DNA from 4 places in the Paenibacillus sp. FSL R7-0313 genome. Region 1 is predicted to be linked to each of the others. Evidence: riboswitches for the same ligand, from Rfam matches in the RefSeq annotation. Region 1 holds a riboswitch; each other region holds the start of a gene.
The links. A riboswitch is a leader RNA that binds a small molecule or an ion and turns the genes downstream of it on or off. The one in region 1 is predicted to bind cyclic di-AMP.
Positions count from the first base shown of each region.

Region 1 (4,214 bases):
ACATTTGTTGCCAACATTACTGGCGGAAATAGCGGCGGGAATACAGGCAGTGGCACTACGTATGAAGCTGAGACCGGAACATCACTTACGGAAGCTGCCATTGAAACAATCTACCCCGGTTACACTGGCTCCGGGTATGTTAACTTCAATGCGATGACTGGTTCAGCCATTCAATGGAACGGCATTAATAATGCTACAACAGGTACCAAAAACGTAAAGTTTCGTTATGCGCTGGAAAGTGGAACACGGAACCTCGACATTTTTGTTAACGGAACCAAAGTTATCAGCAACGAGCCCTTTCCGGCTACGGGAAGCTGGTCCACTTGGGTTGAAAAAACAATACAGGTCCCCATGAACACGGGGACCAATACATTGAAAGTGGTTACCACCGGATCGGAAGGACCGAATATTGACAGCATTAATGTTACCGCAGCGCAATAAACGTTCCTTAGGGCTGATGGAAGACATTTGCTGTACATGCAGCTAAGCACTAACCTCTTGGATACTCAAGTCTAAAGTTAGTGTTATATCAAAAAATGCAAAAAAGACTCCTTAAGCGTTAGCTTAAGGAGTCTTTTTTTTAGATGCGGTCGAGAGGACTCGAACCTCCACGGGGGGTTAGCCCACACGGACCTGAACCGTGCGCGTCTGCCAATTCCGCCACGACCGCATATTGTATCTCCACCATCAATATCGGCGACAATAAATAATATATCATGCGGAATCTATCATGTCAACACTGAAAATAATAACAATAAAACCCGAACCAGACGTCGATTCGGGCTTTACCTTTAACTACAAATTAAAGCTTGGAAGGCCAGTTGCCATACCATGCATAACCGCCTCTTCTTTCTTTATCAATATCACTTAATTTGTATTTAACTACCCCGTCACGACCAATAAAGATTGGTTTATCTGTTCCGATCTCATAGAAGCGTGCCCAAATCGGTGCAGCTTTGGAATCAGCGATAATTTTACTATCTCCATTAGCTCTTTCATACTTGTAACCCGTAATTTTCACCTTGTTAAACCAAGCCTCCGCTCCTTTAATGGATGCGGTAATTTTAGCGTTAGCAGGTCTGGTTTTCAGAAATTTAACAATCGTTACACTCTCTCCAGCTGTCAGCGATGGCACTTCGTAGATTCTTGCGCTCGCTGGTTTAAGGGAACTGGAATCATGTTGTTGTCCCCATGCTGTCAGCTTACCACCTGAAACGACTTGTGTATTCAGAATCGCCTCCACACCTTTGGCAACTGAATTTTTACTGCGATTAGCAAGTGTGCTGTCGATAAATGAGAAATCACCTTTGCGTGCCGCTACTTCATCCAACATGATCATTACATTAATCATGGCATCATCATTGTAAGTGATATGCTTGTGATATCCAGAGCTTTGGTAAACTTGTGGCCATCCGCCGTTTGAATACTGCATGTTGATCAAAAAGTTAATTCCTTTGATTGCAGCTGTGGAGTATCGCGGATCATTCGTCTTTTTAAATTCCTTCGCCAATCTTCTAATTTCTGAGTATGTAGCCTTGTTGTCTATCGTGGACTTCGCCCACTCTCCACTTGTCTGTTTATAATCTTTTCTCCAACCTCCATCCGGCAGCTGGTTCTTCAAAACATCTGAAATACTCGCTGTAGTACCCGATGCATCCGCAGCAGATACCGTCCCTACAGGGAGAACTGCCATTCCAACTGCTGAGAACACCATCGTACATGCCAGGACAAAAGTAATTATTTTCTTCGCTTTCAAATGTAACACTCTCCTATGTTCGTTTTTATAAATCTGCCACTTCTACTTTACCTATGATAAGCGTCCCCAAACCTCCTTTATTTGTATTTATCGCATAATAAAATCAATTTTAATCCAATATGTGGATTGGATAATCAGATAATATGCAAAAAATCGATTTTTGTCAATATATGCAACTTAATGAATATAATCTCTCTAATTCTACATAACGGGATAGTTCTTTTAACTCATGACAAACCTATTTATTTATCCAAATTCGTCTTAAACGAATCAATAATGACGTTTTTGTCATGAATGATACCCAAACTTAATCCCTTCTTTCATATAAAAACCTTAATTCCGCTAACATTGAGGTATTACGAAGGGTTTTAAATGGGTTTGACAATTACGCATTTATGCAATATAGTTTCAAATAGTTACAAAAACTTAATTATTCATTGCCGAGTTTCATGTTTGAAAACGGGGGAACCAATTTGGGTGAATTATTCTTATACATAGGAAATATAGGGAACCTTCTACCGAACCCTTAGCTAACTCCGTAGGCATCGAAGGGAGAACATTGATTTTGAAAAAACTGATTATCTCCATTTTTGGAGCAGCTGTATTATTTACATCCGGGGCAACAAGCACAGAGGCAAGCAGTATCAACTCCGTAGTGAACAACATGACAGGTATTCCTTACAAATGGGGTGGCACGACTGTAGCCGGCTTTGACTGTTCTGGTTTTATGAGATATCTTTTCAACAAATACAGCATTGAATTGCCACGTACTTCTCAGCAGCAAGCCAAAGCAGGTACTCCGGTAGCCAAAAGTAATGTTCGGACAGGTGATCTGGTGTTCTTTAATACAACAGGCAAAGGCATTTCACATACAGGTGTATATATCGGCGGCGGACAATTCGCTCATGCCTCCAGCAGTAAAGGTGTAAGCATCACAAAGTTATCGAATCCATACTTCAATGACCGCTATGTAACAGCACGTCGGGTAACTGGACAGTTTATGTATGATAAAATGTTGGGTAAAATGTAATTCACATACAAAAAGGCATCGGTTATTAACCGGATGCCTTTTTTGTTTAACCATTTTTTGTCTTCAACTGCTTTCTTAAACAATGTAAAATGTTTTAGGAAATAAAAGGAGATGAGGAGAACAATTGAAAAAGTTAATGTTTGTTTTAAGTTTTGCTATTTTAGTAATAGGTAGTTTAGGATGCAGTAGCGAGAACGAAAAAGATTTTAGAGATGTTTCATGGGGTACCAAGATCGACAAAGTCATTTCAACTGAAGAAAAGAACGGTAACTCAGGTTATGAAGAGGACGTACATAATGAACATGAGAAAAGTATCGAATATTCTAATCTTGTAGTTCTGGGTAAGAAAGCAGATGCTAAATACGTTTTCACTGATTTATTAGACAATGATAGCATTCTGGAAATGATGGAAGAAGGAAAGGAATTATCAGAGGAATTAAATAACCCCAATACAACAGAAACAAGGAAAGAAGAGATATACAAAATAATGGACCAGCGCCTTGAAGAAATGGAAAATGCAGCAGATGAATATCCATTAGATGACTTCTTGCTCCACGAGGCCACATATTATTTTGGCATGTTAAATAGTCAGGATTCTGATGAAATTCTGGAAGAGCTAACGAATAAATATGGTCAGCCTGGAAGCAAGACCTTCGATAATTCCATTATATATCTCTGGGATACTGATCGCTCTAAGATTGAATTTCTTCCTGAACGGTACTCCACAATAAACTATACAGCAAACTACTCCGTTATGGAGAAATTTGCTGATGTGGACAAGTATAATAAAAAAGCAAACAGTAAAGAAAGTAAAAACGATCTTTAAAAAACAGGGTTATACTCCCATATTGAAGGGAAGTATAACCCTGTTACTTTTTCACAATGTTTTTTTATATTAATGTAGCGCCTTCTGCACTCGCATCGCGCCCTGAGACAGAGCATGTCCGCCTCCTACAGCTCCGGCCACGGCTACGGTCTCCATGATCTCCTGATCTGTAGCGCCCTTGGCACGGGCTTCTTCTACATGGTAGAAAGTACATACCTCATTGTTGGCAAACAATCCAATGCCGAGCGCAATGAGCTGTTTTGTCTTGGCATCAATCACGCCAGGTTGGAAACATTCTCCCGTAAACTCATGATATGACTTCACCACACCTGGCAGTACATCGCTTAATGCTCCAATCTGATCCTTGTAGGCATGAACTTTATCATTCATCAATGTCATCGCTTGTAGCACACCCTCTCGGCTATAGTTACAGATCTTCCTCACTGTACCTATCTTCTCTCCCGAGTGAGTCAATTATGCCAACAAATCATGGTAATTCCAAACATTTAACGCTCATGGCTCTGCCATAATTATAAACTGTTACTCACTAAGTGGACTCTGGCGCGGCTCGCTGAACAGCTGATATCGGTAACCGCGATCCA
Region 1 is NZ_CP150219.1:5,886,559-5,890,772, forward strand. It holds gene NSQ38_RS25505 (carbohydrate-binding protein) at 1-441, shown strand, start outside; tRNA gene NSQ38_RS25510 (tRNA-Leu) at 586-670, opposite strand; gene pelA (pectate lyase) at 803-1,765, opposite strand; cyclic di-AMP (ydaO/yuaA leader) riboswitch at 2,185-2,316, shown strand; gene NSQ38_RS25520 (C40 family peptidase) at 2,322-2,786, shown strand; gene NSQ38_RS25525 (hypothetical protein) at 2,911-3,612, shown strand; gene NSQ38_RS25530 (carboxymuconolactone decarboxylase family protein) at 3,682-4,011, opposite strand; gene NSQ38_RS25535 (hypothetical protein) at 4,153-4,214, opposite strand, start outside.

Region 2 (4,214 bases), 2.1 Mb from region 1:
GCCAATGTCTACACACGTGGCAAGCTTGTATTGCTTGGTATTGAACATCAAGTCGGTACCAAAAAGATGGAACGCATTCTCTCTACCTATGTGAAGAAGTACCGCTTCAAACATCCCACTTCGGCTGATTTTCAGAACGTAGTGGAACAAGTGACCCGCACTTCCTGGTCTGATTATTTTGACCAATACGTCTATGGTAACGGGATGGCTGACTTTGCTGTAGAGCAGATTCGTGTTACGCCGGTACAGAAAGACGGTCAAACATGGTACGAGTCATCCGTGACGATCGCAAAAAAAGGAAGTGATTACAACGCCGTTCCTGTTCACTTTGCTTTTGAAGACGGGCATATCCTCACCAAACAATGGAATGGCAAAGAAGATCGCATCACCTATAAATTAACTCACACATCCCCCGTATCCTGGGCCATGACCGATCCCCTGTACACGATCGTGCTGGAGAACCGCCATATGAACAATTTCCTGAAATCCGGACTGGATGAGCAAGCAAAATCCCGCTGGAGCATGAGTGTAACCAAACTAATAGAAGCCATATTCGGAGGTCTGTCATGGTGAGGTGGAAACGGTGAAAGCAAAAATACGTGAAGGCTGGTTTCTCGTCCGTCAGCATATGTTCATTGCCGCACTCTTATTTCTCTATCAACTCATTTGGGGATATTTCTTCTATCGAATGGTACAATCGGCCGTCATCCCACTGCTCCTGCGCTATCCAGATGCTGATGCAGGGGAGCTGAGTACACTTTTGTTCAAAATGGAAAGCCAACTTAACCTGTCTACCCATCCGGAGGTTCATCGTTATCTATGGATTCTAGGGGGCATGCTGCTGGTTCGCATGTTGATCAGCCCCCTCATTCAGGCAGGACTACTCTACTCACTTCAGCACTTTAACTCTACAGAAGAGCGCATCCCCTTCGTCCGCGGAATCAAAAATCTGTGGAAACCGATGCTGCTGCTCCACACCATACGTACATTATTGATACTTCTGCCCGCCTACTGGCTCATACCGAAGCTCTACTCGATTCTCATGGACGGATTTCATTCCCTTCAATTACTTTTGCCTGGTATACCTTATGTTGCTGCCTGGATTGTATATGGTTGGATCATCCACCATGCCGTGCTCTACATGCAGTTCGGTGTTTCGGCACCAGAAGGAGAAGGCGGGGCTCACGGTACCCTCAAAGCACTCTGGATTGCACTGCGTCATCTCATCGCCGTAATCGGTATTGCACTCCTGCTGGGCGGAGTTCACCTGCTTATCTTCGGGGCATTCACTTCAGCCTCATGGTTATTAACGGGACTTACCGGACTTATACTACAACAGACGTATCCACTTGCGAGATGTCTATTGAATCTGTGGAAAATATGCAGCCATTTCCGATTATGGCAGTCCAAAATGTCCAAAGGTGAGAGCAGATAGTTTAAAAATTGTTACCATCACATGTTAAACTTATGGCCTAATATGTACTTATAAATAGGCAAACCTCAACCTTTCCCCGTCAAAGGTCGAGGTTTTTTTTGCTAAATTTGTTGCTAAACGTTGCCAAAGCCGTACTCCTCTGTTACAATAATCGCAGTGAGTTTTTAGTAACAACTTTGTAATCTTTACATTCATATTTGTAACTACTTAAAATTAAATCGTCATTTCTTGATTTCGCAGGTGCATAACTAGCATAGCCAAATTCCTGGCACCTGGGAAGCGGGGGAACCAGTTATGGGTGAATTGATCTTGCTACAGAGGGATCATAGGGGACCTTCAACCGAATCCTTAAGCTAACCTCGCAGGCGTTGGAAGGGGAATATCTCTTGTTCAAGAAGAAATTAACCGCAGCTGTACTTAGCATCACATTTGCATTATCGCTTGGTGCAGGTAGCGCATTCGCAGATTCAAAGATGGACACAGTAATTGATTCAGCAATGGGAACTACATACAAAAGTGGGGGAACAACGCTTAACGGCTTTGACTGCTCCGGATTTACACGGTATGTATTCGACAAATTGGGTATTGATTTGGCACGCCAATCCAGTTCCCAATTCGACATGGGCGATTCCGTATCCCGCATGGAAATGAGAGCTGGCGATCTGGTATTCTTCAATACAACAGGTAAAGGCGTATCTCATGTAGGAATCTTTGTAGGGGATGGAAAGTTCGCACACTCCTCTTCTTCCAAAGGCGTTACGATCAGTGCATTGAGTGAAAGCTATTGGGCCAACCGTTATGTTGGCGCGAAACGGATTATGAGCACGGACGCATATGAATCACTGGCCCTTGACTAGGGACAAGCTGAGCAACATGATGCTGTAACCATTAACCATACTGGAACGAAGCAAGAAGCATAACAGAACCGCCCGGTACATTCTCCGCAGGAATGTATCCGGCGGTTTTTTTGTGCTTCAATCCTTATTCATGTTGCAAGTTATACTCGGGGCATATCCTGCGACATCAACAGGTTCATTTTGCGTTCGTTCGTCCGTGCCCTTATGATGTTTTTACCCATCCCGTTATAATATAAACGAAATTACCGGAACTTTTGTTTCATTTTTTTTCTTGGGAAGGAAGACTTGCTAAATGAACATCACTTTTGTAGAGTGGACAAAGAGTTCTGTTTCAAGGAAAGGAGCATGCAGGTGTATGAAGGAAACCCCTGTGACGTTTCACGTTGTACCCATGCGAGAAGAACATGCGGAGCTTATCTGCAGTTGGCAGTATGATCCGCCTTACAATATCTACAGCTGGCTCCCCTGGGAGCAGATGAAAGCTCTGGAAGTGGAATTCGGAGATGCACAGCTGCGGCAGGAGCAATATGCAATCGTCCTGGATCAGAACGATCGTATATGTGGGTTTGCTCAATACTTCCCACTTCAAGGGGTAACCCGGATTGGCCTTGGCATGCATCCAGAGCTGTGTGGTCAGGGTCAAGGGACAGCTTTTGTCACTGCCATTGTACAGGAAGCCATTCGACGAAATCCCACGAATGAGATTGATCTGGAAGTACTCACTTGGAATGCTCGTGCCATTCAAGTCTATCTGAAGAGTGGATTTGTCACCCAGGATACATACGAACGACAGACCCCAACCGGCTTGAAGCCCTTTCACTGTATGGTTTATGAAGGGCCTCGCGGTTAGAATCCATTGCAAAACAACCAAATTTGCCCCTTGTTATGTGATTAGTTCAAAAAATTCCCACAAAATGCTATGATGTCAGTACAGGTTCCGTTATAATGATATGGATAGTTTCAGGTTAGATGATCTTTCATTCTGGAGGGGACATAAGGGATGCACAAATGGATCATGAGCGGAGTATTTTTTGCAGCATGCGCTTTAGCTATTGTTTTAATGTTTACGCTTCCAGGGAAAGAAGAAGTGGCTGAAGAAGCCAAACCAACCATGCCGGAAGTAACATTGGATGCCGGACAGGCTGAAGCACTGGTCAAAGCCAATTGTATCTCCTGTCACGGGGATCAGCTTCAGGGTGGCGTAGGACCTGCTCTGGCTAACATCGGTAGCCAGGATGATCTGGAGAAGATCTATTCTACGATTGTCAAAGGTAAAGGTGGTATGCCTTCCTTCAAGGGCAAGCTGCAGGATGAAGAAATTGCAAATATCGCCATGTGGCTGTCAGAGAAAAAATAATCTGTGCACGCACATAACGAAGAGGCGCTTAATCCCCTTTTGGGAGAATAAGAGCCTCTTCGTTATACCAATTATTAGGCCTCTGTGGCATGCTCAGCCAGAAAGGCCTCAACTTCACGTGCGGACGGCATCCCGGACTGGGCGCCGAGCTTCGTCACGGATAACGCGGCCGCACCCATGGCGTAGCCTACGGCCGCGTCCAAAGTCTCACCGCGCGCGAGGGCTACCGCCAACGCGCCGTTGAAGCAATCGCCAGCGCCGGTCGTATCGACGGCGCTTACGGCGTAGCCGGGCGCACGGCACGCGCCGGCACGCCCTGCTTGTACGCGGCCGCCAGGCGCCGCCGCGTACACAGCCCCCTCGGGGCCGAGCGTCGTGACGACAGCGGCCCCGAGGGATGCGGCGAGCTCTGCGACCGCCGCATCCAGGTCTTCCGGCCGGAGATGAGCCCGGCCGGTAAGCACGGCAAGCTCACTGCGGTTCGGCGTGACAACGTCGACGCACCGCAGGAGCTCCTGGGGCAGACCCGGCACTGCGGGAGCCGGGTTGAGCACCACCAGTGCGC
Region 2 is NZ_CP150219.1:1,042,718-1,046,931, forward strand. It holds gene NSQ38_RS04615 (M1 family metallopeptidase) at 1-573, shown strand, start outside; gene NSQ38_RS04620 (hypothetical protein) at 584-1,435, shown strand; cyclic di-AMP (ydaO/yuaA leader) riboswitch at 1,681-1,818, shown strand; gene NSQ38_RS04625 (C40 family peptidase) at 1,858-2,292, shown strand; gene NSQ38_RS04630 (GNAT family protein) at 2,648-3,142, shown strand; gene NSQ38_RS04635 (cytochrome c) at 3,293-3,649, shown strand; gene rbsK (ribokinase) at 3,724-4,214, opposite strand, start outside.
Region 2: it holds a riboswitch for cyclic di-AMP, as region 1 does, so the genes downstream of both, NSQ38_RS04625 (C40 family peptidase) here and NSQ38_RS25520 (C40 family peptidase) in region 1, are expected to answer to the same signal.

Region 3 (4,214 bases), 680 kb from region 1:
TAAAGGGGAGCAGGTATGAGGAGGAAGAGGATTAGGCCCTGTAGGCATGAAGTCCAGCTCCAAGCATATGGAAACTGGGAAAAAATGATTTCATGGACATCGAGGTTGGCTGTGCCAGTCCATCCGCAGCCGAGGCGCTGACGGTCTTCCATTCATTCTCCAGATCTGTGGCCAGGCGGACCATCAGATCCTTGGTTGTATCGTTGTTCAGGGGAATGACTTTGGAGGCTTCGGTTATGCAGGCATTCATGGCTGAATGCAGGTAACCAAGGACCGCCTCCTCGACCGGGATGTCGAGGTGGTGGTTAATCCAGGCGTGAACAGTGGAGAGGCAGCCAACCGAATCGTATTTGGCAAAGATCTGTTCGAGCTGGCTGAATTCAATCCAGGGGTGCAGAGCGCGTGCAAGTCTGATCAATCGTTTACCCATGGCGGCAGCTTGTTCTCTGAGATCTCCAGGGGTTCGCTGAACATGAACGAGCTTGTCGATTAGAGCTATCCGCCATGTATCCTTGTGATCTGCTGCGGTATAGATGCCTTTGATGGCCATGCCTTCTAGACGAACGATGCTCGGATGCAACTGACAACGCATGAATGATTCGAGATCTTCAGCATTACGAATGGTACCCTCCCTGATATGGATATCCATGCCGAAGGAATGGGTGAACCCTCCAACCTGAATAGAGGAATCAAGCAGTTTGACATAATCGAGCAGCTTATTCCCACGGTTCACAATCATTCGCCTCCTGCGTTCGTTAAATGTCACTTAAAGTGACATTTATATTCCTTTTTGTTTGCTTTATGTTTAAAAATCCGAATTATATGATAGTTATCATCCCATAAATGTCCGCTTTTTGTCAATAGTATCCGTGAAATTTAATGGATTAAATCTAGGATTCAATATTTGTGTTATTTTATATAACATATAAGGTTAAATATCTGCGAAGTGCAGGGAGGACTAGATATAAATGAATCAATAAGATCAGCTCAATCCGGAAAGGAGGGGATCAAATCTAATGTATGCAGTTCATGGGTAAAGATGACGAGAATATGCGTTTTTTGTGGAAAATACCTAGCTGTAAAAGAAGTATTAAAAAATACTTTACTTTTAGTTCTGAACCCGGTATAATCAATTCTGTTGCCGATTATTTACGACATGCGGTCGTGGTGGAATGGCAGACACGCTATCTTGAGGGGGTAGTGGGCGTATGCCCGTGGAGGTTCGAGTCCTCTCGACCGCATCATATGAACGATTAAGAAGAAGCTTTCCATTAATGGAAAGCTTCTTTTTTTTGTTTTTTTAACAGTCTGACATCAAAGTTGAGAAAAAAGGCCATCCATTACCGGGGCAATGCTGCTCTACCTTCCGGCTACGGGTGGCCAATGTATTATTTTTGCAGCAAGTTCTTGATATCTTCTTCAATCTTGTCCGGTGTTGTTTTGGGAGCATACCGTTTAATGACCTGTCCGTTCTGATCCACAAGGAATTTGGTGAAATTCCATTTGATTGCTTTGGAGCCGAGCAGGCCAGGAGCTTCTGTGCTAAGGTGCTGGAAGAGAGGGTGAGCGCTTGAGCCGTTCACATCAATTTTCTCAAACATAGGGAAGCTTACGCCATAATTCATCTGACAGAACTCGGCAATATCATCGGAAGAACCTTTTTCCTGTGCAAACTGGTTACTTGGAAAACCAAGGACTTCAAATGGCGCATCCTGGAACTTGTCTTGCAATTCTTGCAGACCTTTGAATTGAGGGGTAAGTCCGCATGAGCTTGCCGTATTCACAATCAGGAGCACTTTGTCACGGTAGTCGGACATTTCAACTTCTTGACCGCGAAGGGTATTCACTTTGTAATCGTAGACTGTCATCTAAATCGCCTCCATTTATTTACTCTTATATCTTCTATTATATTGGTTGCAATTAAATATTGCAAAACTAATATGGTGTTAAAAGCACCAAAACAGGCAAGTTGTGCAGAATACGTGAATGAATTGCGAAGTGATTTTCGTCAGAGTGAGAATTAGATAGATTTAAAGAGATGGATAGAGTATGACCTTGTTGTAAGCGCTATTATATGTGAGTATTGCCGAAAATCTGTCGATTCGGTGATCTGTGCGGACTTTACACCGACATGGCGCGGGTGTATGATTCATAACGTAATTTCAATTTAAACTAAATTGTACCTGAAAAACGAAACAAACGATAATATCGCTCGATCTTATTTTAAGATATACGAACGATGTTTTAATCGCTGAGTTTCCATTCATTGATGAGTGGGAAACGGGGGAACCAACAGAATGCGCTGTCCAGGACAGTAGGCATTCATGGGGTGAATTTTCCGGTGACAGCCGGAAATAGGGCGACTCTCGCGCCCGAATCCGTCAGCTAACCTCGTAAGCGTTAAAGGGAGAGGCAACAAGCCGTACGCTGGTTCATGGCGTTTTCGCCATGGGTTCTTTAAGAAGCGTTCGGGAGGCCTTGGTCCCCCACGCTTCTTTTTTGTTGTCTTTTCACGCCAAGGGAGGAACGAATGATGGATACTGAGATGATCTTAGTGACTGCTCCAAATGAAGCAGGACGCAAATTTATCAAATTGCTGATGTACAAAAAAATGCCGTTTGCCGTTCTAACCAACAGTGCAGGGGAAGAGCGCAGACTCCGTAGAATCGGAGTAGAACATGTCATTCGCATGAATACGGCTGCAGCTCAAAAATGGTTTTTGCCGCAGGGCAGCGTAGGCAACGTGTTTATTTTCGAGAACAGCCTGAATCTGACCTGTCGTTATTTACAGATCTGCCGTTCATGGACATCGAAATCCCTGTGCGTCATTACAGAGCAGAGTCATCCTAAGGGCATCTATCGGGGCATGGGCGCAGACCGGATTGTATATTCGCTCAATGGGGAAGTTGGCTTTCTCCTCAATGGGTAATGCCATAGCTTGTGATTGCTCAGGTGTAAGGTGCCTGTTATAATTGAATGTATCGATAAACGGAAATTTGAGGAGACTCATGCATGATGGTGAGTCTTCTTTTTTATGGTTTTAAAGGTAGTTCAAGACTTTTTGAACACGAACTTTTAGATTTGGATCAGGAATCACCTGTGGCTTACAAGGAGGAATTGGCGTGCCGGATGTAGGTGGATTGAAATGGTTGTTTTTTGATGTTGGAGATACGCTGGTGGATGAATGGGAGCCGGTTGATGATATTATTGGACAGTTCGTCCGTGAAGCCTGTGCTTTGGGATATCCGGTAAAGATTGAGGCGGTACGCGAACTGTTCGCGAACTGTTACCGAAAATATGAGCAATGGCCTATGAGAGTGGCGATTCGCACATTCGTTGAAGACGAGGGACACCAGAAACAGATTCAGGACAAGCTGAAATTTCAAAAAGATCTTGAACGTCCTTTTCCTTCAGCGGATTCCGTTCTTCAGCAGTTGTCACGGTATTATCGTATTGGCATTATTGCCAATCAGAGTCCTGGAACGGAAGAAAGACTGGAGAGCTACGGCTTGCGGAAGTATGTTGATGTTCTGGCGTGTTCGGCTGAAGAAGGAGTGTCCAAGCCAGACCCTGAGTTATACGCTGTGGCCTTGAAGCAGGCCGGTTGTGAACCGGAGGAAGCCGTCATGATCGGCGATCGGATCGATAACGACATTATACCTGCTCGGAAGCTGGGCATGCGTACAATTCGGATTATGCAGGGTTACGGAAGATTCCAGCCAGACCGATCGGATGACGAACGTGCGGATTGGACTGTTAATTCATTGGATGAACTCCTGCCATTACTGGTGCCCAATCAGGATTAGATAATTGTTTATTAGAGTTTAGCGTTTTACTATAAAAGGAAACACGTTGCTGTACTGCAACAATAAAGGCTGATCAACTTGGTATTGCATACCAGAGTTGATCAGCCTTTATTGTATTTGGTCGATAAGAACGAGATTAGAATAACCGAATCGTCTGAATGATCAGATATACATTCAGCACAACGATAATCGCGGCAATGACCCATGAGATGATTTTGAGCCACAATTTGTTGGCGAATGCACCCATGCTTTTTTTATCACTCGTGAACATCACCAGGGGAATTACAGCAAAGGGTAATTGAAGAGACAGCACGACCTGGCTCAAAATGAGCAGTTCTTCTGTGCCATGTTCTCCTGCAATGGCTGTGACAATTACAGCCGGGATGATGGCGATCAGACGTGTGACCA
Region 3 is NZ_CP150219.1:6,564,118-6,568,331, reverse strand. It holds gene NSQ38_RS28825 (urease accessory UreF family protein) at 32-733, opposite strand; tRNA gene NSQ38_RS28820 (tRNA-Leu) at 1,159-1,241, shown strand; gene NSQ38_RS28815 (glutathione peroxidase) at 1,389-1,868, opposite strand; cyclic di-AMP (ydaO/yuaA leader) riboswitch at 2,240-2,415, shown strand; gene NSQ38_RS28810 (hypothetical protein) at 2,531-2,929, shown strand; gene NSQ38_RS28805 (HAD family hydrolase) at 3,123-3,806, shown strand; gene NSQ38_RS28800 (Nramp family divalent metal transporter) at 3,943-4,214, opposite strand, start outside.
Region 3: it holds a riboswitch for cyclic di-AMP, as region 1 does, so the genes downstream of both, NSQ38_RS28810 (hypothetical protein) here and NSQ38_RS25520 (C40 family peptidase) in region 1, are expected to answer to the same signal.

Region 4 (4,214 bases), 2.1 Mb from region 1:
CTCGGTATCAGATGTATTGGCAGATTTACTTCCATCCGGTAACTCGTAGTTCTGAAATTATATTGCGGCAAATATTCAAGCGAGCGAAAACACTCATACAGCAAGGTTTTCAATTCCGCTTCATGATTGATCCACTCCCTCAATTATTTGATGGAGAATTATCCGTAGATGAATATTTGCAGTTGGATGAAGCATTAATTCAGACGGCATTTATGCAGTGGCGCAAGGAGGACGATACTGTTCTGAGTGAGTTATGCGAACGTTTTATGGATCGCAAGTTATATAAGTATGTAGAGCTTGAACAGGTCGACTTGACAATGATGGAAGAGATTCGGGAAGCTTTTGTACAGGCAGGCCTCGATCCCGAATATGATCTTGAAATTGATTTTCCTTCGGATAATCCGTATGATGTGTTTCGTCCGGATGAATCCACAGATAAGCAGATTCTTCTTCTGGATCGACAGGACAATTTACGTGAGTTGTCAGAAGTATCTGACATTGTCCGTTCCATCAGTGGGCTTCACCGAGGGAAACATCATTTGTATTACCCGCAAAACAAGGTGGATGCGATTATTCACGAATTACCGTCACATATACGCCCCTATTTCTTGTAATCATGTGGGTATAATCCGATGAAGAATTTTGATATCAAAACACTTTCTAAAAGAGCTATTTTTCATGATACAGTAATCTGCTTTAATGGGGAGTATATGTAGATCGACATAATTTTGTAAATGCAAGCAGGTAGAATGGGCACAATCAGCAATATATAGATCAGAATATCCGTTTATCTTCTATATATTGTAGTTGTGAAGAAACAAACGTAATGATGTAATACACAGATACCCAAAATGTTTTATGTATGAGTCATTGAATTATTGAATTTTACAAATTGAATTTTGATAAAGAAGATAGTCGTTATTTCGACATGAAGGGAGATACAAACATGATGCTGTTCGACACACATACACATCTGGATGCACCACAATTCGACGAGGACCGCGAGGACATGATTCAGCGTGCTGTGGATGCAGGAGTTGGTCGCATGATCAACATTGGCTTTAACCGGGAGACGATTCCAACCACAATGAAACTCGCTGAAACATATGACTTTATCTATGCAGCTGTAGGGTGGCATCCAGTAGATGCGATCACTATGCAGGAGGGTGATTTGGAGTGGATTGCATCTTTATGCAAGCATGAAAAAGTGGTTGCGATCGGTGAGATTGGATTGGATTATCACTGGGATACTTCACCGAAGGAAATACAGCATCGCGTATTACGACAACAAATTGCTTTGGCGCGTGAAGTGAACATGCCGATTGTCATCCATAATCGGGATGCACATGAGGATATCATAAGAATTTTGCGTGAAGAGAAGGCGGGTGAGGTTGGTGGTGTAATGCACTCGTTCTCGGGCAGCTGGGAAACAGCGAAAAGTTGTCTCGATATGGGCTTCCATCTCTCTTTCGGAGGACCGATCACATTCAAAAATGCAAAGCAGCCCAAAGAGGTGCTGGCGAAGGTTCCTATGGACCGGTTTTTCATTGAAACAGATGCTCCATATTTGACACCTCACCCTTATCGTGGGAAGCGAAATGAGACAGCGCATGTACGTCTGGTTGCAGAGGCAGCAGCGGAAATTAAAGGCATTTCGGTGGAGGAAATTGCTGCAATAACAACCAAAAATGCCATGGAACGATTTGGAATTCGTTAAAAAAACGAGCAAATGAGGTGAAAAAGGCAGGTAAGCGGAGGTAATTTGCCCTTTGCTCCAAATAAATCAAGAATATTACAATATTTTAACCAAATATTCAGAAAAACGTACTTGATCAACGCTTTACAACATGCATCAAAACAGGATATCATCTTTTCAGTGAATTGTTGTGCGGAAAATTGGACAGATGTTCGGGGGATGAACAAAGGGACACTTTCCGATGAAACAACATTACTTTCATGAATCAGTCTCGCTGAGTCTCCGTTAACGGAGAGCGGGGGAACCAATAGGGCTTAAACATCGGTGTATTTGGCCGATGCGCAACGTTCGCTGACCCAAAAGCAGCGAAGGGAACTGCGAAGCCGTATTTGATTTCTTCTTTGGGTCTCGGGGTGAATTCAAGGGCGTCCGCCATGAGCGGGTGACCTAAGATAGGGCGGCTCTCTTTCGCCCGAACCCGACAGCTAACCTCGCAAGCGGAAAAAGAGAGGCAACCTCGTGCATGAATTTCCGATATTCAGAATCATTCGGAAGCCACGAAAGAGTTCCTCTTACACTCTTTCTTTGGCTTTTTTGTTTTTGAATAAAAGAAATATTGTCATCATACGGTAGGTATTCAGGAGGATGACATCATGTTGCGAAGATTGATTCATGGTGCAGAACCGGATTATGTTGGTCCAATCTGTGTTCTGTAGAAAATTTGGTATAGTCACGTCAAAGACATCATGCATTACTTTAGACGGCGAGGCTATGAAGGAGGACGGAGAAGTGGGCACATTCCAACCAGAAGAGACCCATGAGTCACGATCATCCAGTAAGTCTTTCGCGTTGCGGTGGAAGCATGAGAACATGCGTCAAATGGCATTGATCGCGATTTTCTCAATTGCGCTTACAATCATGATCTTGTTAGTCGTTTACGGTCAGGCCGGGAAACAAATTTCACTGGTTATTGATGGCAAAGCTCAGGTGGTAGAGACTCGTACAGGAATGCTTCAGGAAATGCTGGAGGAGCAGTCGATCACAGTCAGCCCTCACGATAAGGTATCCATGTCCATGAATGGGGCGATTACAGATGGAGACCGAATCGTTATTGAGCGGGCCGTTCCAGTCAACATTACGGCAGACGGAGACACCAAGACTCTGTATACAACGGATTCATCGGTAGAAGATGCAATTCAAAAATCAGGTATTCAAGTTGAGAGTAATGATAAAGTGTATCCGGCGCTTGGAACTGCCATCAAAGCGGATATGAAGATCCGTGTAGTGCGCGTAACAAAGCGTACAGTGGAGGTAGAGCAGCCAATCGCTTACAAAGTCATTAAAACGGCTGACCCTAGCTTGTACAAAGGGGATAACCGTGTCGTTGTAAACGGCAAAGAAGGCACACTTGTACAGCATATCGAAAAGGTATTTCAGGATGGAGAATTGGTCTCCAAAAAAATGGTCGGCAAATCTGTCGCGAATAATCGTGTAGATAAAGTGATCGCTGTCGGCACCAAAGCAAAACCGGTCGTGAAAGAACCTGTGATTCAGACCGTATCGGCTCAAACTTCAACAACCAAAAAGGCTACAACAACGAACTCGAAGAAAACATCTGCCTCGGGCAGCAAAGTCATTACCGTATCCGGGACTTCTTTTAAATACTCAAAAGTACTTAAAAATGTATCCATGACTGCCTACTCTTCCGAAGAGCCTGGCATTGGAACTAAAACAGCTTCCGGTACTCGTGTAACGGAAGGGCGCACCATTGCGGTTGATCCCAAAGTCATTCCAATTGGCTGGTGGGTATATATCGAAGGTCTGGGATTCCGTCGTGCGGAAGATACAGGCGGTGCCATTAAAGGCAACAAAATTGATGTATATTATGACAGTGTGAAGCATGCCCTGAATTTTGGACGTAAGAAAGGCAAGACGGTCTACGTGATCGGTCCGGTGAAGCCGGAAGCGAACTAAAATCGTTTTACTTTGAAATGGGAATGCTATAAAATAGTTGCATGAATGATTCATGCGGAATATGCGGCGGAGGAGTCTGAATTCAGTCTCCCCCGCCGTTTGGCAGAGAAGAGGATATTCCTCTTCTTTTTGCGTTAGAAAGGAAGAAATGGAACATGATAAAAGAAGTCATTGTGGTGGAAGGCCGTGACGATACGGTAGCCATCCGTCGGGCCGTTGAAGCCGATACAATTGAAACAGGTGGCTCAGCAATCAACCAACGCATTCTGAAGCGGATTGCGCTTGCTCAGGAGAGACGGGGAGTCATTGTACTGACAGATCCGGATCATGCTGGCGAACGCATTCGTAAAATTATTGCGAACAAGGTGCCTGGCTGCAAACATGCCTTCATTCCGGAAGCCGATGCAACGCGCAAAGGGGACATTGGGGTGGAGAATGCCTCACCGGAGGCGATCCGTCATGCTCTGGCGCGCGTACATACTTCATACGAAGGTGCTCCGAGCCTGATTGATTGGGAGGACCTGATCGCGGCAGGACTTATCGT
Region 4 is NZ_CP150219.1:1,119,548-1,123,761, reverse strand. It holds gene NSQ38_RS05010 (HD domain-containing protein) at 1-614, shown strand, start outside; gene NSQ38_RS05005 (TatD family hydrolase) at 947-1,717, shown strand; cyclic di-AMP (ydaO/yuaA leader) riboswitch at 1,959-2,212, shown strand; gene NSQ38_RS05000 (ubiquitin-like domain-containing protein) at 2,486-3,670, shown strand; gene rnmV (ribonuclease M5) at 3,826-4,214, shown strand, end outside.
Region 4: it holds a riboswitch for cyclic di-AMP, as region 1 does, so the genes downstream of both, NSQ38_RS05000 (ubiquitin-like domain-containing protein) here and NSQ38_RS25520 (C40 family peptidase) in region 1, are expected to answer to the same signal.